Regions from separate parts of the Variovorax humicola genome, predicted to be linked through region 2. Evidence: predicted binding sites of a transcription regulator. Region 2 holds the regulator's gene; the other holds the start of a gene.
The links. The regulator LexA, encoded in region 2, represses DNA repair genes until DNA is damaged. The targets are predictions, from matches to a motif close to ACTGTATNNNNATACAGT.
Positions count from the first base shown of each region.

Region 1: the regulator LexA is predicted to act here: its motif matches at 7,058-7,075, upstream of WKW80_RS30090 (ATP-dependent helicase).

Region 1 covers NZ_JBBKZV010000031.1:5,803-17,837, forward strand. Annotated here, with positions in the region: gene WKW80_RS30060 (peptide ABC transporter ATP-binding protein) at 1-248, shown strand, start outside; gene WKW80_RS30065 (ABC transporter substrate-binding protein) at 297-1,922, shown strand; gene WKW80_RS30070 (5'-methylthioadenosine/adenosylhomocysteine nucleosidase) at 2,054-2,809, shown strand; gene WKW80_RS30075 (hypothetical protein) at 2,837-3,256, shown strand; gene WKW80_RS30080 (xanthine dehydrogenase family protein molybdopterin-binding subunit) at 3,374-5,716, shown strand; gene corA (magnesium/cobalt transporter CorA) at 5,921-6,910, opposite strand; gene WKW80_RS30090 (ATP-dependent helicase) at 7,085-9,175, shown strand; gene hpf (ribosome hibernation-promoting factor, HPF/YfiA family) at 9,489-9,818, shown strand; gene WKW80_RS30100 (PTS sugar transporter subunit IIA) at 9,937-10,404, shown strand; gene hprK (HPr(Ser) kinase/phosphatase) at 10,628-11,584, shown strand; gene fur (ferric iron uptake transcriptional regulator) at 11,631-12,035, opposite strand, start outside.
Region 2 covers NZ_JBBKZV010000006.1:105,429-117,463, forward strand. Annotated here, with positions in the region: gene icd (NADP-dependent isocitrate dehydrogenase) at 86-1,345, opposite strand; gene WKW80_RS12780 (cell envelope biogenesis protein TolA) at 1,546-1,884, shown strand; gene WKW80_RS12785 (DUF192 domain-containing protein) at 2,085-2,537, shown strand; gene WKW80_RS12790 (superoxide dismutase) at 2,597-3,178, opposite strand; gene xseA (exodeoxyribonuclease VII large subunit) at 3,261-4,541, opposite strand; gene WKW80_RS12800 (MotA/TolQ/ExbB proton channel family protein) at 4,865-5,497, shown strand; gene WKW80_RS12805 (ExbD/TolR family protein) at 5,595-6,020, shown strand; gene lpxK (tetraacyldisaccharide 4'-kinase) at 6,024-7,007, shown strand; gene WKW80_RS12815 (Trm112 family protein) at 6,988-7,170, shown strand; gene kdsB (3-deoxy-manno-octulosonate cytidylyltransferase) at 7,227-8,012, shown strand; gene adk (adenylate kinase) at 8,144-8,800, shown strand; gene WKW80_RS12830 (asparaginase) at 8,845-9,840, opposite strand; gene lexA (transcriptional repressor LexA) at 9,915-10,601, shown strand; gene WKW80_RS12840 (hypothetical protein) at 10,712-11,035, shown strand; gene WKW80_RS12845 (D-2-hydroxyacid dehydrogenase family protein) at 11,091-12,035, shown strand, end outside.

The DNA.
Region 1 (12,035 bases), on a different contig from region 2:
TGGCGTCGACACCGGGCCTGGCCACCAGCCAGCGCATCGTGCTGCAAGGCGAATTGCCGTCGCCACTGAACCCACCCCCGGGCTGCGTGTTCAACACGCGTTGCGCGCATGCGACCGACCGTTGCCGCGCCGAGCGCCCGGTGTTGCGTTTGCTCGACGAGCGCATGGTGTCCTGCCACCACGCCGAGAAGTTCCTGGACGGCGCCGCCATTGGCGCTGTCCATAATCCGCAGCTTGCGCCGGCCTGAAGGCTGGCAGGCAGCCCTTTCCCTTTTTCGTCTGAAGGAGTTCTCGCAATGAAAGCCAAGTCCAACGTGTTCGCGCGCCGCGCCCGCGTCGCTGCCACACTGATCGTCCCGACCGCGCTTGCGCTCGCCTGCGGCGCAGCGGCTGCAAAGACGCTGGTCTTTTGCTCCGAAGGCAGCCCCGAGAACTTCTACGCCGCGGTCAACACCACCGGCACCTCCTTCGACGTCACCACGCAGGTCTACGACAACATCGTCCAGTTCGAGCGTGGCGGCACCAAGGTCGTGCCGGGCCTCGCCGAGAAATGGGAGATTTCCGCCGACGGCACCGAATACACCTTCCACTTGCGCAAGGGCGTGAAGTGGCACACCTCCAACAAGAACTTCAAGCCGACGCGCGACCTCAACGCCGACGACGTGATCTTCATGATGGAGCGCCAGTGGAAAGAAAACGACCCCTACTTCAAGGTCACCAGCCAGAATCACTCCTACTTCAATGACATGGGCATGCCCAAGCTGCTGAAGTCGGTCGACCGCATCGACGACTACACAATCAAGATCGTGCTCAACAAGGCCGAGGCACCGTTCCTCGCCAACCTGGCAATGCCCTACGCCGGTGTGCAGTCCAAGGAATACGCGATCGCGATGCTCAAGGCCGGCACGCCCGAGAAGATCGACCAGGATCCGGTCGGCACCGGCCCGTTCTACCTCGTGCAGTACCAGAAGGATGCGGTGGTTCGCTTCAAGGCGTTCCCGCAGTACTGGGACGGCAAGGCCAAGATCGACGACCTGATCTTCTCGATCACGCCCGACGCCTCGGTGCGCTGGGCCAAGCTGCAGAAGGGCGAGTGCCATGTCATGCCGTACCCGAACCCAGCCGACCTCGAAGCGATCCGCAAGGATCCGTCCGTGCAGGTGCTGGAGCAAGCCGGCCTCAACGTCGGCTACCTCGCCTACAACACGCAGAAGAAGCCGTTCGACGATGTGCGCGTGCGCAAGGCCGTCAACATGGCGATCAACAAGAAGGCCATTATCGACGGCGTCTACCTGACCACCGGCGTCGCCGCCAAGAACCCGATTCCGCCGACCATGTGGTCGTACAACGACGCGGTCAAGGACGACCCGTACGACCCCGAAGGCGCGAAGAAGCTGCTGGCCGCCGCAGGCCTCGCCAATGGATTCACCACCGACCTGTGGGCCATGCCCGTGCAGCGCCCGTACAACCCCAACGCCAAGCGCATCGCCGAGCTGATGCAGGCCGACCTGGCCAAGATCGGCGTCAAGGCCGAGATCAAGACATTCGAATGGGGCGAGTACCGCAAGCGCATGCAGAACGGCGAGCATCAGATGGGCATGCTGGGCTGGACCGGCGACAACGGCGATCCGGACAACTTCATGTACACGCTGCTGGGATGCGCGTCGGCGCAGGCGAACGGCTCGAACGTCGCCAAGTTCTGCTACCAGCCGTATGAAGACCTGGTGCTGAAAGCCAAGAACGTGCCCAAGCAGGCCGACCGCGACGCGCTCTACAAGAAGGCGCAGGTCATCTTCAAGGAGCAGGCGCCGTGGTTCACCATCGCGCATGCCGTGCAATTGAAGCCGGTGCGCAAGGAAGTGATTGACTTCAAGCTGAGCCCGTTCGGCCGCCACACGTTCTACGGCGTGGATATCAAGTAAGCCCCCAGAAGGATGTTGCTCGCCCCCAGGCTCCGCGCACTTCGTGCCGCTTCTCCAACCCCTTGCCGGGGGCAACACCAGCGGCCCGGCAGAGCCGGTTCCGCGGTGTTTCCCGTGAAGACAGCGCCGTCGTGACGACTGCGGTGCTGAGTGCCCTGCCCGAGGAGCAGGAGGGGCTTGCGGCGCAGATGGATGCGCTGCGGGTCGTGCGGCATGCGGGGCGCGATTTTCATGCGGGCGAATGGCTGGGGCGGCCTGTGGTGTTCGCGCTGTCGGGCATCGGCAAGGTGGCCGCGGCCACGACGGCAGCGGTGCTGGTCGAGCGCTTCAACGCGCGGCGCATCGTGTTCACGGGCGTGGCGGGTGGGTTGCATCCGGATGTCCGGGTTGGCGATACGGTCATCGGCACCGAATTCATGCAGCACGACATGGACGCGTCGCCGCTGTTTCCGCGGTATGAAGTGCCGCTGTATGGGCGTTCGCGTTTTGCGGCTGACGAGCAGCTTGTCGAGCGGCTCCTGGCGGCTGCGCGCGATCCGTCCACCAGCACGGCGGTGCTCTTCGACGCAGAAACACTGGCCCGCTTCGGCATCGACGCTGCGCGTGTTCATCGAGGCTTGCTGATCAGCGGCGACCGCTTTGTGTCGCGTGCGGATGAGGCGCACGCGCTGAGCGCGGCGCTGCCCGATGCAATGGCCGTCGAGATGGAAGCCGCCGCCGTCGCGCAGGTTTGCCACGACTATGGCGTGCCGTTTGCCGCCGTGCGCAACATCTCGGACCGTGCGGACGACCAGGCGCATGTGGACTTTCCGGCGTATCTCGCGCAAGTGGCCGGGCGGCAGGCACGCGCACTCATCGCAGCGTTGCTACCGATGCTGCCGCCGTGAACGGACTGCGCGATCTCACGAGCCGGCATGAAGTTCCTGCTGTTCCCCCTCGCCGGGGCACTGATCGGCTACTACCTGAGTGAACGGGGCGGCGTTGGCATTGGCGCGGTCATCGGTGCACTCGCCACCATCGTCTTCACACTCGCCGGGGCCGGCATCGGGTTGCTCGCCAGCCTGGCCATCGCAGGCATCCAGGCGCTGACGCCCGAAACCGAAAAGGGGCACGTTCGCGCCTGCAACGGCGAGGCCTTGTGCCCCGGAACCGGCGAATGGATCGCCAGCGTGGACGCCCGGCATCCCCAGGCGCGCACCTTCAACGTCTGGAACCGCACGGCCTACGTCGAGGAAGGGCAGCCGTTTCCCGATCCGGGCAGCCTTGTCGCAGGTGTCCACGCGGCGGAAGTCACCTGGCGGTGGGTGCGACCCAGCCTCAGCGAGGAATCCTGAAGCGTCGCAGCATGCATCCTTCGATGTCTTCAGCAGCCATCATTTCCATGGCGGCCCGGTTTCGTGGCAAAGTCCGTGCGCTGGCCGCCCGGGCCATTGATTGACGAGGTTGATGCCGTGAACACTTCTGTCTCTACCCCCACCCCTGCGGGCGCCGGCCGTTTTGGCAGCGGCCAGGCCGTGCGTCGCATCGAGGACGACACGCTGGTGGCAGGCCTCGGCCGCTACACCGACGACATCCGCGTCGAGGCGCAGGCCCAGCTCGCCTTTTCCCGATCGCCGCACCCGCATGCGCGCATCGTCTCGATCGACACGGCTGGCGCGACTGCGATGCCCGGCGTGCTCAAGGTGATCACCGGTGCGGACCTCGTGGCGGCGGGCGTCGAGGCTTTGCCGGGCGTGGCGGGTTTCGTGCGGGCCGATGGCAGCGCTGCCGCCTCCGCACCGCGCCGCGCCCTGGCCCATGAGCGCGTCCGCTTCGTCGGCGAGCCAGTGGTTGCCGTGATTGCCGAAACGCTGCAGCAGGCACGCGATGCGGCCGAGGCGGTGTTCATCGACTACGACGCGCTGCCGATGGTCATCGATCCCGTGCTGGCTATCGCACCCGGCGCGCCCGTGCTGTGCGACGAGGCGCCGGACAACATCTCCGCGGAAATGCGGCACGGCAATGCCGAGGCCACGGCGGCCGCCTTCGGCAAGGCGGCGCACGTCGTCAAGCTGAACATCGTCAACCAGCGCCTCGCCGCCGTCACCATCGAGCCGCGCTCGATCCTGGCCGACTTCGACAAGGCCAGCGGCCGTACCACGATCCACATGAGCACGCAAATGCCATCGGGCGTGCGCGACACCTTGTGCGATGCCGTGCTCAAGATCCCGCGCGACCAGATCCGCGTGCGCGTGCCCGACGTCGGCGGCGGCTTCGGCATGAAGACCGGCATGTACCCCGAGGATGCCGTCGTGGTGTTCGCCGCGCGCGCGCTCGAGCGCCCGGTCAAGTGGATCGCCGACCGCAGCGAGGAATTCCTATCGACCACGCACGGGCGCGACGTGCATGTCGACGCCGAGCTGGCGCTGGCCGCCGACGGCAGGATCCTCGCGCTGAAGGTGCATTCGCTGGCCAACGTGGGCGCCTACGGGACGGGCGTCGGCGTCGCGATCCAGTTGCTGATCGGGCCGTGGGTGCAGACCAGCATCTACGACATCCAGACCATCGACTTCCATTTCAAGGCGGTGATGACCAACACCGCGCCCACCGGCGCCTACCGCGGCGCCGGCCGACCCGAGGCCATCCACAACATGGAGCGCCTCATGGACGAGGCCGCGCGCCAATTGGGCATGGACCGAATCGCACTGCGCCGGCGCAACTTCATCCAGCCTGAGCAGATGCCCTATACGAACCCGATGGGCCAGACCTACGACACCGGCCGGTTCGAGCACGTGATGGACCAGGGCCTCGCCCTCGCCGACTGGACCGGCTTCGAAGCGCGCGCCGCCGAATCGGAACAACGCGGCAAACTGCGTGGCCTCGGCATCGCGACCTTCCTGGAATGGACCGGCGGCAACGTGTTCGAGGAACGCGTGACCGTGTCGGTGCTCGCCGATGGCGTCATCGAAGTGTTCTCTGCCGTCAATGCGATGGGTCAAGGCATTGCCACCTCGCTCGCGCAACTCGTGGTCGATGCCTTCGGCGTGCCGCTCGACAAGGTTCGCGTGGTGCTCGGCGACACCGACCGTGGCGACGGCTTCGGCAGCGCCGGCTCGCGCTCGATCTTCACCGGCGGCTCGGCCGTGCGCGTGGGCGCTGACCGGACCATCGAGCACGCGCGGGGCCTCGCGGCAAAGGAACTCGAGGCCGCGCCCGAGGACGTCAAGTATGCCGAGGGCAACTTCACCGTCGCCGGCACCGACCTCCAGATCGGCCTGTTCGAACTGGCCGGCAAGCAGCCCGACCATCGCATTTTCATGGACTCGACGAGCACCGTCGCCGGCCCGACCTGGCCGAACGGCTGCCACATCACCGAGGTCGAGGTCGATCCGTTGACCGCAGACGTCGAGGTGGTCGCCTATGCCTCGGTCAACGACGTCGGCCGCGTGGTCAACCCGATGATCGTGCGTGGCCAGCTCGATGGTGGCGCGGTGCAGGGCATCGGCCAGGCCTTGCTGGAACAGATCGTCTACGACCCCGAAACCGGCCAGCCGCTCACCGGCAGCTTCATGGACTACGCGATGCCCGTGGCCCGTACCGCGCCCGACTTCAAGACCGAGATGGACCAGTCGACGCCGTGCAAGAACAATCCGCTCGGCGTGAAGGGTGTCGGCGAACTCGGCACCATCGGCGCGACCCCGGCCGTGGTGAACGCCGTGGCCGACGCACTCGCGCGCAATGGCTACGCGGCCAAGGCGCCGCTGCTGCAGATGCCCCTGAGCCCCACGCGGCTCTGGTCCCTGATGCACGCCTGACCCCGGCGCAGATCCATTCGTGAAACACCGCGGAACCGGCTTCGCCGGACCGCTGGTGTTGCCCCGGCAGGGGATGGGACGAGCCCCCCGACTCGCCCTGCCCCTTTCGTGAAACACCACGGAACCGGCTTCGCCGGGCCGTCGGTGTTGCCCCCGGCAGGGGGTGGGAGGAGCGCACGAAGTGCGCGGAGCCTGGGGGCGAGCCTAAGAAAGCCAGCCCTTGCGCCCGAAGTACCACATTGGAACCAGCGCACTCGCCGCCATCATGATCACGACATACGGATACGAAAGACCCCCCAGGACTTCCAGCTCCGGGAACTTCATGTTCATGCCGTAGATGCTCGCCACCAGCGTCGGCGGCAGCAGCGCCACGCTGGCAACCGAGAAGATCTTGATGATCTTGTTCTGGTTGATGTTGATGAAACCGACCGTCGCGTCCATCAGGAAGTTGATCTTGTCGAACAGGAATGCCGTGTGGTTATCGAGCGATTCGATGTCACGCAGGATCTGGCGCGCTTCCTCGAACTGCTCGGCACTGAGCATCTTGCTGCGCATCATGAAGCTCACGGCGCGACGCGTGTCCATCACGTTGCGGCGGATGCGGCTGTTCAAGTCCTCATGGCGCGCGATCTCGCCGAGCACTTCGCTCGCCAATGCGTCGGTCATGTTGCCCCGCAGCACCTTCTCGCTGACCTTCTTCAGGTCGTCGTATATGTTCTCCAGCGTGTCGGCGGAGTATTCGGCATCGGCGTCGAACAGCTTCAGCAGCACTTCCTTGGCGTCCTCGATCAGCCCTGGCGCACGGCGTGCGCGCATGCGCACCAGGCGGAACACCGGCACGTCCTCGTCATGGATCGAGAACAGCACGCCACGGCTGCGCAACTCGACATTGTGCTGGTTCAGGATGAAGGCGACGCGCACTGAACGCGGGTCCTCGCTGTCATCAATCAGGAAGTCGCTGCGAATGTGCAGCTCACCGTTGTCTTCTTCGTAGAAACGGGCGGATTCCTCGATGTCCTCGTCCATCGCGTCTTCGGGAATCGAGAGTCCGTAATACTGCTTCACCCAGCGCTTTTCTTCGACCGAAGGCGATTCGAGGTCCACCCAGATCGGCTGGAACTTCGACAACTCCTCCAGCGACTCGATTTCTTCCTGGACCAGGCGGCCGTTGGCAAGCGTGAAGATATTCAGCATGGCGCGAATTATCTGTTGAAGGTGTTGCTCGCTCCCGAGTCGGGCGGAGTTCGGTTCGCGCTCCCGGCTGCGGCGCGTTCCGGCCGCCGCATGGGTCTGCGGCGCCTTCGCGAACGAGGCCGTCTATGCGCGACAGTCTTTTTGCGGGCTGGACGGATGTACAGTACGGTTCCCATGTCGCTGCTCGCCGAAGCCCCGTCCCTTGCCGATGAAACGCCTGCACAACGGTTGGCGGCGGTGCTGGCCGCGCTCAACGAAGAGCAGCGCGAAGCAGTTGCGTACTCCGCCTCCGAGCCCTTGTTGGTGATTGCCGGCGCAGGGTCGGGCAAGACCAGCACGCTGGCCCATCGCGTCGCGAGCCTCATTGCCAAGGGCGCCGATCCCCAGCGCATCCTCCTGCTGACCTTTTCGCGTCGGGCGGCGCAGGAAATGGAGAAGCGCGCGGGGCAAGTGGTGGCTCGCGTACTGGGCCTGCGATCGGAGGCGCCGCCAGCGTTGCCCTGGGCCGGCACCTTCCACGGCGTCGGTGCGCGGTTGTTGCGCGAGCACGCCGCGCAGATCGGGCTGGACGAGAACTTCACCATCCACGACCGCGGCGATGCCGAAGACCTCATGGGGCTGGTGCGGCACGATATCGGGCTCTCCGCCAGCACGCGGCGTTTTCCGCAGAAGGGCACCTGCCTCGCTATCTATTCGCGCTGCGTCAACACGCGCGAGCCACTGGAGGACGTGCTCAAGCACGCCTTCCCGTGGTGCGCCGAATGGGCGGCGGAACTCAAGCGGCTCTTCAGCGGCTACGTCGAGGCCAAGCAGCAGCAGAACCTGCTCGACTACGACGATTTGCTACTCTGCTGGGCCGAGATGATGAGCGAGCCGTCGCTGGCCGAACTCGTCAGTTCGCGCTTCGATCATGTGCTGGTCGACGAATACCAGGACACCAACCGCCTGCAGGCCGCGATCCTGATCGCGCTCAAGCCCGATGGTTGCGGCGTCACGGTGGTCGGCGACGACGCGCAATCGATCTACTCGTTCCGCGGCGCCACGGTGCGCAACATCCTCGACTTCCCCGGCCAGTTCACGAAGTCGGCGCGCATCGTCACGCTGGAGCGCAACTACCGTTCGACCCAACCGATCCTCGACGCGTCAAATGCCGTCATCGCGCATGCTTCCGAGCGCCATGCAAAGACGCTCTGGACGGACAAGCCCTCTGCCGGCCGGCCGCAACTGGTGCTGGTGCCCGACGAGGCGCAGCAGGCCACCTGGGTGGCCGACCGAATCCTGGCGCACCGCGAAGGCGGGCTGGCGCTGAAGTCGCAGGCCGTGCTGTTCCGCACCTCCAGCCACAGCGCCGCGCTGGAGCTTGAATTGGCGCGGCGCAACATTCCTTTCGTCAAATACGGCGGCCTCAAGTTCCTGGAAGCGGCCCACGTCAAGGATCTGCTCGCGGTGCTGCGCTTCGTGCAGAACCCGCGCGGCCGCATGGCTGGCTTTCGAGTCCTCCAGTTCATCCCGGGCATCGGCCCGGCGACTTCCTCGCGGCTGCTCGACGCCATGGCCGAGGCGGCCGATCCGGGCGCGGCGCTGCGCGATTTCCAGCCACCGCGCGCGGCGAGCGTCGAATGGCAGCGTTTTGCCGACATTTACTGCGCGTTGCGCACGCCTGGGCTTTCATGGCCGGCCGATGTGGAACTGGCGCTGCGCTGGTACCTGCCCCACCTCGAGCGATTGCATGACGACGCCGGCTTGCGACGCGGCGATCTTGAGCAGTTGGCCCGGCTGGCATCGGTCTATGCATCGCGCGAGAGCTTTCTCACGGAACTCACGCTGGATCCGCCCTCCGCGAGCAGCGACCGCGCCGGCCCGCCCCTGCTCGACGAGGACTACCTGGTCCTGTCGACGATCCATTCCGCCAAGGGCCAAGAATGGCGCTCGGTGCATGTGCTCAATGTGGTTGATGGCTGTATACCGGCCGATGTGGCGCAAGGCGCGGCCGAACTGGAAGAGGAGCGCCGGCTGCTTTACGTGGCGATGACCCGCGCGCGCGACCACCTGCACCTCGTCGTGCCGCAGCGCTTCTACGTGACACAGCAGGCCGCGCGGGGCGATCGCCATGTGTATGCCGGCCGCACCCGCTTCATCGATGCGGCGGACGCGGCCCGTTTCGATCATGTCACTTGGCCGCCCCCGCCCGAACGTCCGGTCTTCGTGCCCCCGCCGGCCGCGGCCATCGACCTTCGAAATCGTCTGCGCAACGCCTGGAAATAGCAGCGCGCCAACAGAGGCGCGGACCGGATAAAAAACAACTACAGGGTTGTTGAGGTCGATAGTAACTACCTGCGGCGCGTGCAATGTGTCACGAATTTCGGGGCAAATCGGGGATTGCAATTCTGTGACACGGGGGGCATAGTGATTCAGACCCCTCGCGGGTTTTTCAACCACCTCACTTTTCCACTCCCTCCAATCCTCGATCTTTCGCCTTTTTCGCTCCCGTTTCACTCCCTATCCAATGTTCCCCGTGGTCCCGCTTCATCCCGAGGCGAGGTCAATTTCCCCAACGGTCCATCCCAGGAGGTCATTCATGAATCTGACGATCAGCGGTCATCACCTCGACGTCACTCCAGCGCTGCGCAGCTATGTCACTAGCAAGCTTGATCGGATTACCCGCCACTTCGACCAGGTGGTCGATGTGAAGGTGTTGCTAACGGTTGAGAAGCAGAAGGAGAAGGAGCGCCGGCAACGGGCCGAGTGCAACATCCACGTGAAGGGCAATGACATGTTCGCCGAGTCGAGCCATGCTGATCTTTACGCCGCGGTCGACGAACTGGTCGACAAGCTTGATCGGCAAGTGGTGCGTCACAAGGACCGCCTGCAGGATCACCATCACGCTGCACCGAAGCGCGTCATGTAGTGCGGGCTGATTTGAGCCGCTGAAAGTGGCTCAGGGCAAACACTCTTGCGGGCCGCCTTTTGGCGGCCCTTTGCTTTTCGCAAGGTCGGTGCATAATCGCCCCCGCCCTGCCCCTAACATGAATCGCCTCGCGTCCATCCTGCCGCCCGCTCAAGTACTCGTGAGCGTCGACGCTACCAGCAAGAAGCGTGCCTTTGAAGAGGCCGGCTTGCTGTTCGAAAACCTCCACGGCCTCGGCCGCGCACTGATCACCGACAGCCTGTTCGCACGTGAACGGCTCGGCTCGACCGGGCTCGGCCATGGCGTGGCGATACCGCACGGACGCATCAAGGGCCTCAAGGCGCCCATGGCGGCCGTGTTCCAGCTGGCCGATCCGATCGGCTTCGACGCACCGGACGAGCAGCCTGTCGTGCTGCTGATCTTCTTGCTGGTCCCCGAAGCGGCCACGCAGAAGCATCTCGAGATCCTGTCCGAGATTGCCGAATTGCTGAGTGATTCCAGCCTCCGCGAAAAGATCAAGTCGAGCACCGATGCGCGCGCCCTGCATGCGCTCATCGCTGGCTGGCAGTCCGCGCAAGTGGCCTGAAGCTGTTGCTCGCCCCCAGGCTCCGCGCTCTGCGCGCGCTCCTCCCACCCCCTGCCAGGGGCAATACCGGTGGCCCGGAAGGACTGTTGCTCGCCCCCAGGCTCCGCGCCCTGCGTGCGCTCCTCCCACCCCCCACCGGGGGCAATACCGGTGGCCCGTCAAAGCCGGTTCCACGGTATTCTTGGAACAAGCTTCCGAGCTGCCGTCCTCTTTCCAACTCCCCATGAAGCCCACAGTCATCAGCGCGGACGCGATGTTCGAGGAATTTCGCGGGTCGCTTCGCTGGGAGTGGCTGGCGGGACTCGGCGCATCGGAGCGGCAGTTCGAACCGGACGTCATCAGCCGCGCGCAGTCGGCCGCCGACCTGGTCGGCTACCTGAACTACATCCACCCGTATCGCGTGCAGATCCTCGGCCTGCGGGAGGTTGCCTACCTGACGCGCGGCACCAGGGAAGACTGCATCCGCCGCATCGCGCGCATCGTCACGCTGGAGCCGCCGATGCTGGTGCTGGCCGACGCCCAGTCCGCGCCTGACGAATTGCTGTCGATCTGCGAGCGTGCGCAATTGCCGCTGTTCGCCACGCGGGAGTCGTCGGCCTTCGTGATCGATCTGCTGCGTGCCTATCTCTCCAAGCACTTTGCCGAGCGCACCTCGATGCACGGGGTGTTCATGGACATCCTGGGCATGGGTGTGCTGATCACCGGCGAATCGGGGCTCGGCAAGAGCGAGCTGGGACTGGAACTCATTTCACGCGGCAACGGCCTCGTGGCCGACGACGCGGTGGATGTGTTCCGCATCAACCAGAACACCATCGAAGGCCGCTGCCCCGAGCTCCTGCAGAACCTGCTGGAAGTGCGCGGCATCGGCCTGCTCGACATTCGCGCGATCTTCGGCGAGACGGCGGTGCGCCGCCGGATGCGGCTCAAGCTCATCGTGCACCTGGTGCGTCGCGACAGCTTCGAGCGCGACTACGAGCGCATGCCCGCGGCACCGCTGACGCAGGACGTGCTGGGCGTGCCGGTGCGCAAGGTCATCATCCAGGTGGTGGCCGGGCGCAACATCGCCGTGCTGGTGGAGGCGGCAGTACGAAACTCGATCCTGCAGCTGCGCGGCATCGACACGTATGCCGACTTCGTCGCTCGCCACCACAGGGCGATGGAAAGCGGCTTGGCGGACTAAAGCCGCCCGCGCCTCGTTACCTGCCTTTGCCCGGGTTTACCCGGCTTTACCTGCGGCTGGTGCAGTCGGCGCACAGGCCGTAAAGCGACATGGCGTGGTCTTGCAGGATCCAGCCCTTGTCCTTGGCGACCATTTGCTGGCGGCGTTCGATTTCGGAGTCGTAGAACTCTTCGACCTTGCCGCATCCGGTGCAGATGAGGTGGTCGTGGTGCTTGCCTTCGTTGAGTTCGTAGACCGCCTTGCCGCTTTCGAAGTGGCTGCGCTCCAGGATGCCGGCTTGCTCGAACTGTGTCAGGACTCGATACACCGTTGCCAAACCGATGTCGGAATGCTCGTTCAGGAGCACGCGGAAAACGTCTTCCGCCGTCATGTGTCGCTGTCCGCCGGTCTGGAAGATCTCGAGGATCTTCAGGCGCGGGAGCGTGGCCTTCAGGCCGGTATTCTTGAGTTC
Region 2 (12,035 bases):
CGGGTGCACGGCACAAAAAAACCCTGGTGCCTTCCGGACACCAGGGTCTGGACGTTGCCGGGCCCGAAGGCGCCAGCCGTCGAAATCACATGTGGTCGATCATTACCTGGCCAAAGCCCGAGCAACTCACCTGCGTGGCGCCGTCCATCAGGCGGGCGAAGTCGTAGGTGACCTTTTTGCTCGCGATCGACTTCTCGATCGACTTGATGATCAGGTCGGCTGCTTCCTTCCAGCCCATGTGGCGCAGCATCATTTCGGCGGAAAGGATCTCGGACCCGGGGTTCACATAGTCCTTGCCGGCGTACTTGGGCGCCGTTCCGTGGGTGGCCTCGAACATGGCGACGGTGTCGCTCAGGTTCGCACCGGGGGCGATGCCGATACCGCCGACCTGGGCCGCCAGGGCGTCGGAGATGTAGTCGCCATTCAGGTTCAGCGTGGCGACCACCGAGTATTCGGCCGGGCGCAGCAGAATCTGTTGCAGGAACGCATCGGCGATGCTGTCCTTGACGGTGATTTCCTTGCCGGTCTTTGGATTCTTGAACTTCATCCACGGACCGCCGTCGACGAGTTCGGCCCCGAATTCCTTGGCCGCGAGGTTGTAAGCCCAGTCACGGAAGCCACCTTCAGTGAACTTCATGATGTTGCCTTTGTGCACGATGGTCACGCTTGGCTTGTCATTGTCGATCGCATATTGCAGGGCCTTGCGCACCAGGCGTTCGGTGCCTTCGCGCGAAACCGGTTTGACGCCAATGCCCGAAGTATTCGGGAAGCGGATTTTCTTGACGCCGAATTCCTCTTGCAGGATCTTGATGAGTTTCTTGGCTTTTTCGCTTTCGGCTTCGAATTCGATGCCGGCATAAATGTCTTCCGAGTTTTCACGGAAGATCACCATATTGGTCTTGTGCGGCTCTTTCACCGGACTGGGCACGCCTTGAAAATACTGCACGGGGCGCAGGCACACATAAAGATCCAGTTCCTGGCGCAATGCGACATTGAGCGACCGAATGCCACCGCCGACCGGCGTGGTCAGCGGGCCCTTGATGGAAACCACGTAGTCGCGCACGGCGTGCAGAGTTTCCTCGGGGAGCCACACGTCCGGACCGTAGACCTTGGTCGACTTTTCGCCGGCGTAAACCTCCATCCACTGGATTTTCTTCTTGCCGCCGTAGGCCTTGGCCACCGCCGCATCCACCACCTTGATCATCACTGGCGTGATATCGAGACCGGTACCATCTCCTTCGATAAACGGAATGATGGGTTGGTCGGGCACATTCAGGGAATTGTCGGCGTTGACCGTGATCTTCTGGCCTTCGGTCGGGACTTTGATGTGCTGATAGCTGGGCATGTGGGCGAAAGCTCCGGAGGATGATGGAGAGTGGTGACGAGGAGACAGTGTGTTGTTTCCCGTCGGCTGAATGGCCGTAGAATTTTAGACGCAACCGGCAAAGGCTAAACATCTGTCAACCGCAGATAAGGCGCCTTCGTTGTTGGCAGACCTTCTGCTGGCCGGGAGGCGTTTTCAAACCATCCATGAGGAATTCAGTAATGAGCAAGATTCTCGCAGTCATGATCGCCGGCCTGTTCGCAGCTGGTGCGTACGCCCAAAACCCGGCCGGTACTTCCGCTGAGCAAGGCAACGCCACCAATAGCAAGTCGCAGCAACGTGCCGAGGCCAGGAAGGACTCGAAGCCACAAGGCCAGGTGAAGGCTCCCGCCGGCGACATCGCCAAGACGCCTGAAGGCGGCGCGATCGGCACCGACAAGGCAGCCATGTCCGGCGAAGCGCGTGCCCAAACGCGAGACACCCGCCGCACCAACAAGGACGGCACCAAGAAGCGCCGTTCGACCCAAGGCGGTACGCCTGACATGGCGGGCGCGAAGTAATTCGTATCTGTGCCTTTCGAAAGCGCCCCTCGGGGCGCTTTTCTTTTTCCGACACCCATGCGCCCTGGGCGAGGCACTCGCCCGGGCGCCAGCACAAAGCGGCTGTTCAGCACACGATGTAAGCTTCGCAGCCCGCACGGACATCTGGTTCCGCGGACATTTTTGTGACCGACCTGCCTGTTTTACGCCCAGAGTTTCCTATGTTCCAGCGTCTTCTTGCATTGCTTGCCCTGTCGTTGTCGGCCCTGTCACCCGCCCTGGCACAAGAGCCGCAGATGAATCTGCAGCGCGTTCGGCTGACTGCGGGCATGTACCAGATTGATGCCCAAGTCGCGCTGCAACCGCGCGAACGCGAGATTGGACTGATGTTCCGCAAGGAAATGCCGCAACAGGAAGGGATGCTGTTCGTGTTCGAGGAGCCGTCCACCCAGTGTTTCTGGATGAAAAACACGATCCTGCCTCTCACCGCCGCCTTTGTGGGCGATGACGGGCGCATCGTGAACCTCGTCGACATGCAGCCGCAAACCACCAACACGCACTGCTCCGAGGCGCCGGTGCGCTATGTGCTCGAGATGAACCAGGGCTGGTTCGCGAAGAAGAACATCAAGAAGGGCACCAAGCTTGGCGGCGCCCCATTCGAGGCACATCGCTGATCCCCTCGCCCACAAAAAAAGCCGACCCGCGGGTCGGCTTTTTTTGTGCGGTCTTCGGGTCAACCGAAGTTCTTTGCCGCGAAATCCCAGTTGACCAGCTTCGCCAGGAAAGCCTCGACGAACTTCGGGCGCAGGTTGCGGTAGTCAATATAGTAGGCGTGCTCCCAGACGTCGATGGTCAGCAGCGCCGTGTCGGCGGTGGTCAACGGCGTACCGGCAGCGCCCGTGTTCACGATGTCGACGGTGCCGTCAGGCTTTTTCACCAGCCAGGTCCAGCCCGAACCGAAGTTGCCGACAGCCGACTTGGTGAAGGCTTCCTTGAACGCATCGAGGCTACCCCACTTGGCATCGATCGCCTTGGCCAGTGCGCCGGTGGGAGCGCCGCCGCCCTGCGGCTTCATGCAGTTCCAGAAGAAGGTGTGGTTCCAGATCTGCGCGGAGTTGTTGTAGATGCCGCCACTGGACTTCTTGATGATCTCTTCGAGCGTCATGGACTCGAACTCGGTGCCCTTCTGAAGATTGTTCAGGTTCACCACGTAGGCGTTGTGATGCTTGCCGTAGTGGTACTCGAGCGTTTCCTTCGAATACTCGGGGGCCAGCGCATCCATTGCATACGGCAGCGGAGGAAGTACGTGTTCCATGTTTTGACTCGTGAGTTGGTTGTGGGAGTCGAGCATTCTAGAAAGGATTGCCGCGCTTCACGTCGGACGGGGGCGCTTCCCCTCAGCCTGCATCGACCGTCATCGCGACAGTCCCATCCGCCAGACGCGCGCGCACCGCATCGCCGGGCGCAAGTTGTCGCGCGCTCGTGATCGCATGCCCTTCCTCATCGGTCAGCCACGCGTAGCCACGCTGCAACACGAGGGCCGGGTCGAGCAGTTGCAATCGATCGCCGATTCGCTCGAGCCGGTCTCGCCGCTGCGCCAGCGAACGCGCCAGTTTCAACGGCAACTCATCTTGCAATGCCCGCTGTGCATGGGCCAGCCGCTCTGTTTTCGAGACCACCGCATAGTGCAGTCGCTGGGCCTGATGGGCCAGGCCCAGGCGCTGTCGTGCGACCAGGCCAGAGGGCCGTCCGAGTCGACTCGCAGCCAGGTCGAGTTGCTGGCCAAGCACGTCAAGCCGGCGGTCGAGCGCGTCGCCAAGTCTCTCGTCGATGAGGTCGAGCGCTTCCAGCCAGAGCATCTGCGGGGAGGCCGCAAGTTCGGCTGCAGCCGTTGGCGTAGGTGCGCGTACGTCGGCGCAAAAATCTGCAATGGTGAAGTCGGTTTCATGCCCGACGCCGCTCACGACCGGCACTGGACTTTTCACGATCGTGCGCGCCAATGCCTCGTCATTGAAGGCCCAGAGGTCCTCGATGGAACCCCCGCCGCGTACCAGCAAGATGACATCGGGCGCGGGTGCCAGCGCGTAGAGCGCGTGCAGCGCCGCGACCAATTCGGCCGGCGCCTGCGCACCCTGCACGGCTGCCGGCGCCAGCGCCACTTCGATGTGCGGCGCGCGCCGACGCAACGCCGTCACGACGTCGTGCAACGCGGCTGCGCCTAGCGACGTCACCAGTCCGATACGCGTCGGCATCATGGGCAGCGGGCGCTTGCGGGCGGGGTCGAACAGGCCTTCGGCCTCAAGACGCGCCTTGCGCTGCAGAAACTGCTCGAACAGCGCACCTTGGCCGGCGCGGCGCAGGCTCTCCACCACCAGTTGCAAGTCGCCGCGAGGCTCGTACACCGCAAGGCGGCCGCGCACCTCAACCTGGTCGCCATCGCGCGGATTGAAGTCGAGCAGGCTTGCCGCGCGCCGGAACATCGCGCAGCGCAACTGGCCCGCCTCATCTTTCAACGAGAAGTAGCAGTGGCCGCTCGAGGCCCTTGAGAAGCCTGAAATCTCACCGCGCACGGTAACGGGGTTGAATCGCGCGTCGAGCGCGTCGGCGACGGCGCGACACAGCGCGCCAACCCGCCAGACACGTGGGCCGGACGGTGAGTTCTCACTAATTTCATTCATGCCGAACCCACGGAAAAGCAAGTTGGCCTGGTGATTGCTCCACAGCCGCGTGCACCAAGCGTGGGCAAGCCACCCATGTAGCCACACGCACATACGCCGCCGTGCAAGTCATTGATTTTATGGAAGAAAACGCTGCTCAAAATTAAGTCGATCTAGCGGGAGCCCCTGTTCATGCGGCTCCAGATGTCTTTCCAACGCGGTTACTCACAAAGTTGTCCACAGAAACTGTGCGTCGCGTCTTACAGGGTTGGCGCTCCCTTGCAAGCTCGGTCGCTCGGAGATAATCGCGCCGAATTTCGCAATCCACCCGGCCGGAGAATCATTTGTTATCGATCATAGTTGCCGCGGGCTGGCCGATTTGGCCATTGCTCGCTTGCTCGGTGCTGGCGCTTGCGCTGGTGATCGAGCGTTTCGTCAACCTCAAGACTGTTCGTGTCCTTCCACCCAAGCTGCTTGACGAAGCCATCACGGTATCGCACTCCTCGATTCCCGGGCCGGATGTGGTGACCAAGCTGGAACAGAATTCCGCGCTCGGACAAGTATTGGCCTCGGGCTTCCGGGCGCTCAACGCGAACCCGCGCTGCACGGAGGACGATCTCCGTGCCGCCATGGAAGCAGCGGGTCGCACGGTCGCGCACAAGTTGGAGCGCTGGTTGCCGGCAATGGCCACCATCGCCTCCGCAGCGCCCTTGCTGGGCCTGCTCGGCACGGTGATCGGCATGATCGAGATTTTCGGCTCGCAGTCGCCCGCCAGTGGCGGCGTAGGGTCGGGCAACCCGGCACAACTTGCGCACGGCATTTCGATTGCGCTTTACAACACGGCTTTCGGCCTGATCGTCGCGATTCCGACGCTGATCTTCTGGCGATACTTCCGTACACGCGTCGACGAATACCTGTTGAATCTCGAACTTGCCGGTGAGCGTTTCGCGCGTCACTTGAACGCGCTGAGGAAATAATTCCGATGCGCCCTCTTTCCGTGTATTCGCTGCCCCCTGACGGGGCCGCGGCCTCCTTGGGGCGGCCCGGTGGAGACTTGTCATGACGCGCGACCGCATGCACTTTCGCCACGGCGCGCGCGACGAGCCCGAGATCAACCTCATCCCGTTCATCGACGTTCTGCTGGTGGTGCTGATCTTCCTGATGCTGTCCACCACCTACAGCAAGTTCACCGAGATGCAGTTGCGCCTGCCGGTGGCCGACGCGGACGCGCAACGCGACTACCCGAAGGAAATCATCGCAGCCGTATCGGCAGATGGTCGCTACTCGATCAACAAGACCATCCTGCCCGATCGCAGCGTGGAAACGGTGGCCGCCGCGCTCGCCTCCGCCTCCCGTGGCGGCAAGGACTCCGTGGTGGTCATCAGCGCCGACGCCAACGCCTCGCATCAATCGGTGATCACGGTAATGGAAGGGGCACGCCGCGCCGGCCTGATGCAAATTACGTTCGCGACGCAGTCCGCTGCGCAAGCCGGGCGCTGAGCCTTGGATTTGCAGCGGGCATGGCTGGCACGCGGGCCGCTGGCGTGGCTGCTGTGGCCGGTCTCGTTGCTATTTGGCGCAATTGCGACGGTGCGACGGTGGCTGTACCGGATTGGCGTCTTGGGCACCGAGCGCGTCGGCGTCCCGGTGCTGATCGTCGGCAACGTGATCGCAGGTGGCTCGGGCAAGACGCCCGTGGTGCTCGCCCTGGTCCGCTATTTGCGCGCGCGCGGCGTCGAGGTTGGCGTCATCTCGCGCGGCTACGGCCGCAAGACGAATGATTGCCGCGAAGTCCTGCCCGGCGCCGACCCGCGCGATGTTGGCGATGAAGCGGCGCTGACGCACCGCCTGACAGGCGTGCCGGTGTTCGTCGCCGGAAAGCGCATCGAGGCCGCGCGCGCGTTGCTGCAACGGTACCCACGGACCGGGCTGATCGTGAGCGACGACGGCCTGCAGCACCTGGCGCTGGCGCGTGACATCGAGATCTGTGTGTTCGACGACCGCGGCACCGGCAACGGATGGCTGCTGCCAGCCGGGCCATTGCGCGAACACTGGCCGCGCCGCTGCGACCTGGTCCTGCACACGGGCGCGCGCCCCGCATTTGCCGAAGGCTACCGGGCGCAACGCACATTGGCGGACTATGCATTGCGCAACGACGGCAGCCGCATCCCGCTTGCGGAGTTGGCCAGGCAGCGGGTCATTGCGTTGGCAGCCATTGCAAAGCCCGAGGCCTTTTTCGAGATGCTGCGCACCCGTGGCATCCAACCGGAGCGCTGCGAGCCATTGCCTGACCACTACGACTTCGACGGCTGGAATCGTCCGCCCGGCGAGACTCATCGCCTCGTCTGCACCGAGAAAGACGCCGTGAAGCTGTGGCGCATTGCGCCCGATGCTCTGGCCGTGCCGCTGGTGTTCACACCCGAACCTGCGTTCTTCATCGCGCTCGACGCAAAGCTATCATCGGTCGATGGACACCAAGTTGCTTGAATTGCTGGTCTGCCCCGTGACCAAGGGGCCGCTGACCTGGAACCCGGAGAAGCAGGAGCTCTCGTCCCGCACCGCGCGTCTTGCCTATCCGGTACGCGACGGCATTCCGGTGTTGCTGGAGAACGAGGCGCGAACTCTTTCCGACGACGAGTTGGGGCTTTGAGCAGCACGGGACCACTCCCGGGCGCTGCAGCTTCTGCTGGAGTTCTCGACGACACCATGCAGGTGCCCGCCGCGGGCATCCGTTTTGTCGTGCTCATTCCCGCACGGCTGGCATCAACCCGCCTGCCGGACAAGCCGCTGGCCGATATCGGCGGCATTCCCATGGTGGTTCGGGTTGCGCAGCGCGCACGTCTGTCCAGCGCGGCGCGCGTCGTCGTCGCCGCCGACGACGCGCGCATCATGGACGCCTGCCGGACCCACGGCGTCGAAACTCTCCTGACCCGCACGGACCACGTGAGCGGAAGTGACCGGCTGGCCGAGGCCTGCGTCTTGCTCGGGCTGGCCGACGATGAAATCGTGGTCAACGTACAGGGAGACGAGCCGCTGATCGATCCATCCTTGATCGACGCCGTGGCGATCACGCTCGCCAATGAACCCGGCGCGTCGATGAGCACCGCCGTGCACGCCATCGACTCGATAGAGGACTTCCTGAATCCGAATGTGGTGAAGGCCGTGCTGGACGCGCGGGGCCACGCGCTCTACTTCAGCCGGGCACCGATACCGTGGTGGCGCGACGGCTTTGCCAGCCAGCCCCTGAAAGCGCTGCCCTCGCCTGCGCCGCTGCGGCACATCGGCATCTACGGCTATCGCGCAGGATTTGTGCGCCAGTTTCCGAGCTTGCCGCCGGCGCCTGTCGAGTCACTCGAAGCGCTCGAGCAATTGCGCGCGATGTGGCATGGTCATCGGATCGCAGTGCACGTGAGCGACCACGCGCCGGGTCCGGGCGTCGACACGCCCGAAGACCTGGTGCGAGTACGCGCCCGCATCGCCGCGATCTCGTAGCCGGCACCGGTTTTTCCGGGCGGGCGCGGGCAAAAGCCCATGCTATCCTCGAAGCAATACGGCCCAGCCCTGCCCGAAGCGGCATGCGCGCGGCGTCGATAAATATCCTAAAGAACCCTTTCGAGGACACCATGAGACTGATTTTGTTGGGCGCCCCCGGGGCAGGTAAAGGCACGCAGGCGACTTTCATCTGCAAAAGGTATGGCATTCCGCAAATCTCGACCGGGGACATGCTGCGCGCCGCGGTCAAGGCCGGCACGCCGCTCGGGCTGCAAGCCAAGTCGGTCATGGAATCCGGCGGACTGGTCAGCGATGACCTGATCATCAACCTCGTCAAGGAACGCATCTCGCAGCCGGACTGCGCCAACGGCTTCCTGTTCGACGGCTTTCCCCGCACCATTCCGCAAGCCGAGGCCATGAAGGCCGCAGGCGTCAAGCTCGACTACGTGCTGGAGATCGAGGTCCCCTTCTCCGACATCATCGAACGCATGAGCGGCCGCCGCTCGCACTCCGCATCGGGCCGCACCTATCACGTGAAGTTCAATCCACCGAAGGTAGAAGGCATCGACGACGTGACCGGCGAGCCGCTGATCCAGCGCCCCGATGACAACGAAGAAACCGTGCGCCATCGGCTCGATGTGTACAGCCAGCAAACCCGTCCGCTGGTGAACTACTACGCCAACTGGGCCAATGCCGAGCCTGCGCTCGCGCCCAAGTACCGCGCCATCGCTGGCGTTGGCAGCGTGGAAGACATTACGCAGCGCGCATTCGCGGCCCTCGGCAGTTGATGGTCACGCGGGGCGCTCGAGTGCCCCGCCGCTGATACGGCGCATCATTGCGGCGTCGAACGACACAGCAGCAATTCCACTATCAGCGCGATCCGCGCCTTGACCGGACTCAGCAAGCCGGCATCACGCAGTGCATCGCCGGGCTTTGGCAGGATGCGACCACCGCTGCAACGTGTGGCCCGCAACACGGCAATGCCGGCTGCCTGCGCTCTCATCGCCGCTGCTTCGAGTTCGTGATGCAGCGTTCCGTTGCCCGTCGCGGCCACTACCAGACCTTCGGCGCTGCCTGCGCGTGCGGCCTGAAACTCCTGGACCAGCGCATCAACGATCGCGCCGCTCGCGCCGGCGTGGCTCACGATGATCTCTACGCGAGGCGCAGTGGCGGCACTTGCAATGGCATCGATCTCCGCCTCTGACCGCTCCGTGGTCGCCGAGGGCCAGTTCCGCACTGAGCGAACCGCGCCCTCCTCGACGTAACCGATCGGCCCGCCATCACCGGAGGAAAACGCATCGAGCCGGTAGGTGTGCACCTTTTGTACGTCGAGCGCGCCATGGATCACACCCGCGCAAACCGCCACGACGCCTGCCGCACCCGCAGTGGCAGCCACCACGACCGCGTCCCGTACGTTCTGCGGCCCATCGGGCGCCAGCGCTGTCGCTGGCCGCATCGCACAGGTCAACACAACCGGTTTGTGCGACCGCAACACCGAATGCAGGAAGAACGCCGTCTCCTCAAGCGTGTCTGTGCCATGCGTAATCACGATGCCAGCGACGTCGGGTTGTGCCAGCCAATGCGTGCAACGCGCGGCAAGGCGCTGCCAGACCGCGAAGTCCATGTCCTTGCTGTCGACCTGCGCCACCTGCTCGGCATGCAGTGCGACGCCGGGCACCTCGATGCCGCCCAGCAACTCCGCCACGCCAACTTCCGCCGCCGTGTAGCCGATGTTGTCGCCCGGCTTGGCGGCCTTCCCCGCAATGGTGCCCCCTGTGCCGAGCACCACCACACGCCTGGACTCCTTCGCTGCCGTGCTCGCCACCATGCTTGCCAACTTTCAGAAACTGGTTAAAAATACAGCTACTGGATATTCAGCCAGTGCCGTGAGGAGTCAAGCGCATGCTCAACCTGTCGAACTTTGCCGTCAAGCTTACCGCCCGCCAGCAGCAGATCCTGGACCTGATCCAGAGCGCCATTGCACGCACCGGCGCACCGCCCACGCGCGCCGAAATCGCGGCGGAGCTGGGCTTCAAGTCCGCCAACGCGGCCGAAGAGCATTTGCAGGCGCTTGCGCGAAAGGGCGTCATCGAACTGGTCAGCGGCACCTCGCGCGGCATCCGCTTGAAGGGCGATGTCCTGCGCGCAATCAACGAAACGCGCTCCAGCCAGTATTCACTTGGCTTGCCCGGCATGGCGCAACTCGCGCTTCCGCTGATCGGCCGTGTCGCGGCAGGCTCACCCATCCTCGCGCAGGAACACATCGACCAAACCTACTACGTGGAGAACACGTTGTTCCAGCGCCAGCCCGATTACCTCCTCAAGGTACGCGGCATGTCGATGCGCGACGCCGGCATCATGGACGGGGACTTGCTCGCCGTGCAGTCCACCAAGGAAGCGCGAAACGGCCAGATCGTCGTCGCGCGCATTGGCGACGAAGTCACTGTCAAGCGACTCCGGCGCAACAAGAATGTTATTGAGCTGCACGCCGAAAACCCCGACTACCCGACGATCATTGTCCAGCCGGGTGAGCCCTTCGAAATCGAAGGCTTGGCCGTCGGCCTGATCCGCAACACGATGTTGATGTAGCCACCTTAACGAATGCACCAGGTGGCGGGCGTATGGCGACGAGGCCATCACCCTGTTGCAGTCGACCGAAGAAATCCTGCCTGTGTTCAACCTCACTATCTGGAGTTCACATGGGAATCGCTTTTCTGACCTTGGCTGAAATCTTCACGCCCCTGCAATCGCTGGCCAACCGTTGGATGCCAACGCGCCGCGCACAGCGCACGAGGGCGCTGCGCTACGTGGCGATTCGCCCCGGGTGCATGGCCCGCACAACCGCGACCAAGGGAGCATCGGCCGCCAGGCCGCTGCGGGTGATACGCGTTCTGGATACGCAGCGCACAGCCGGTGGCACGGGCCGCGTAGTCATCTCGGGCCGTATGGCCGATGTCTGCGCCGAGCTCGATCGGCTCGCCGCCCTGGAGGCCGCGGACGATGCAAGGCGCCTGATGCATTGACGTGGCAAAGGCGGGAACGCGCGGCCGCAGAGGGTGCAAGGCACAATAACGTGCCATGAATATCGTGATCCTCGACGACTACCAGGATGCGGTGCGTAAATTGCGCTGCGCCTCCAAGCTCGACGCCTATGCCGCCAAGGTCTATACCAATACAGTCAAGGGCATCGGCCAATTGTCAGTGCGTCTGAAAGATGCCGACGTGATCGTGCTGATTCGCGAGCGTACGCAGATCTCGCGGCAACTGGTCGAGAAACTGCCCAAGCTCAAGCTCATTTCACAAACAGGCCGGGTGGGCAGCCACATCGACGTGAATGCATGCAGCGAACTGGGCGTCGCGGTGGCCGAAGGCAGCGGTTCGCCGCTTGCCCCGGCCGAGTTGACCTGGGCATTGATCATGTCCGCGATGCGCCGCCTGCCGCAGTACATCAGCAATCTCAAGCATGGCGCGTGGCAGCAGTCCGGCCTCAAATCGGCTTCGATGCCGCCGAACTTCGGCCTGGGGTCCGTGCTCAAGGGCAAGACGCTTGGTATCTGGGGTTATGGGCGGATCGGGCAACTGGTCGCGCGCTACGGACAGGCCTTCGGCATGCAGGTCATTGTCTGGGGCCGTGAAGCAAGTTGCGCGAAGGCGCGGTCAGACGGACTGCAAGTCGCGGCAAGCCGCGAGGCACTCTTCGAAATGTCGGACGTGCTGTCGGTCCACTTGCGTCTGATGGACGAAACACGCGGCATTGTGACACTGGCGGACTTGTCGCGGATGAAGCCAACTGCCTTGTTCGTGAACACGTCGCGTGCTGAGTTGGTCGAGCCCGACGCGCTACTCGCCGCGCTCAATCGCGGCCGGCCCGGCCTCGCCGCAATCGACGTGTTCGAAAGCGAACCACCTCTGCAGGGACACGCGCTGTTGCGACTCGAGAACTGCATCTGCACCCCGCATATCGGCTACGTGGAGCAAGAGAGCTACGAGCTCTATTTCGGCCAGGCGTTCGACAACGTCGCA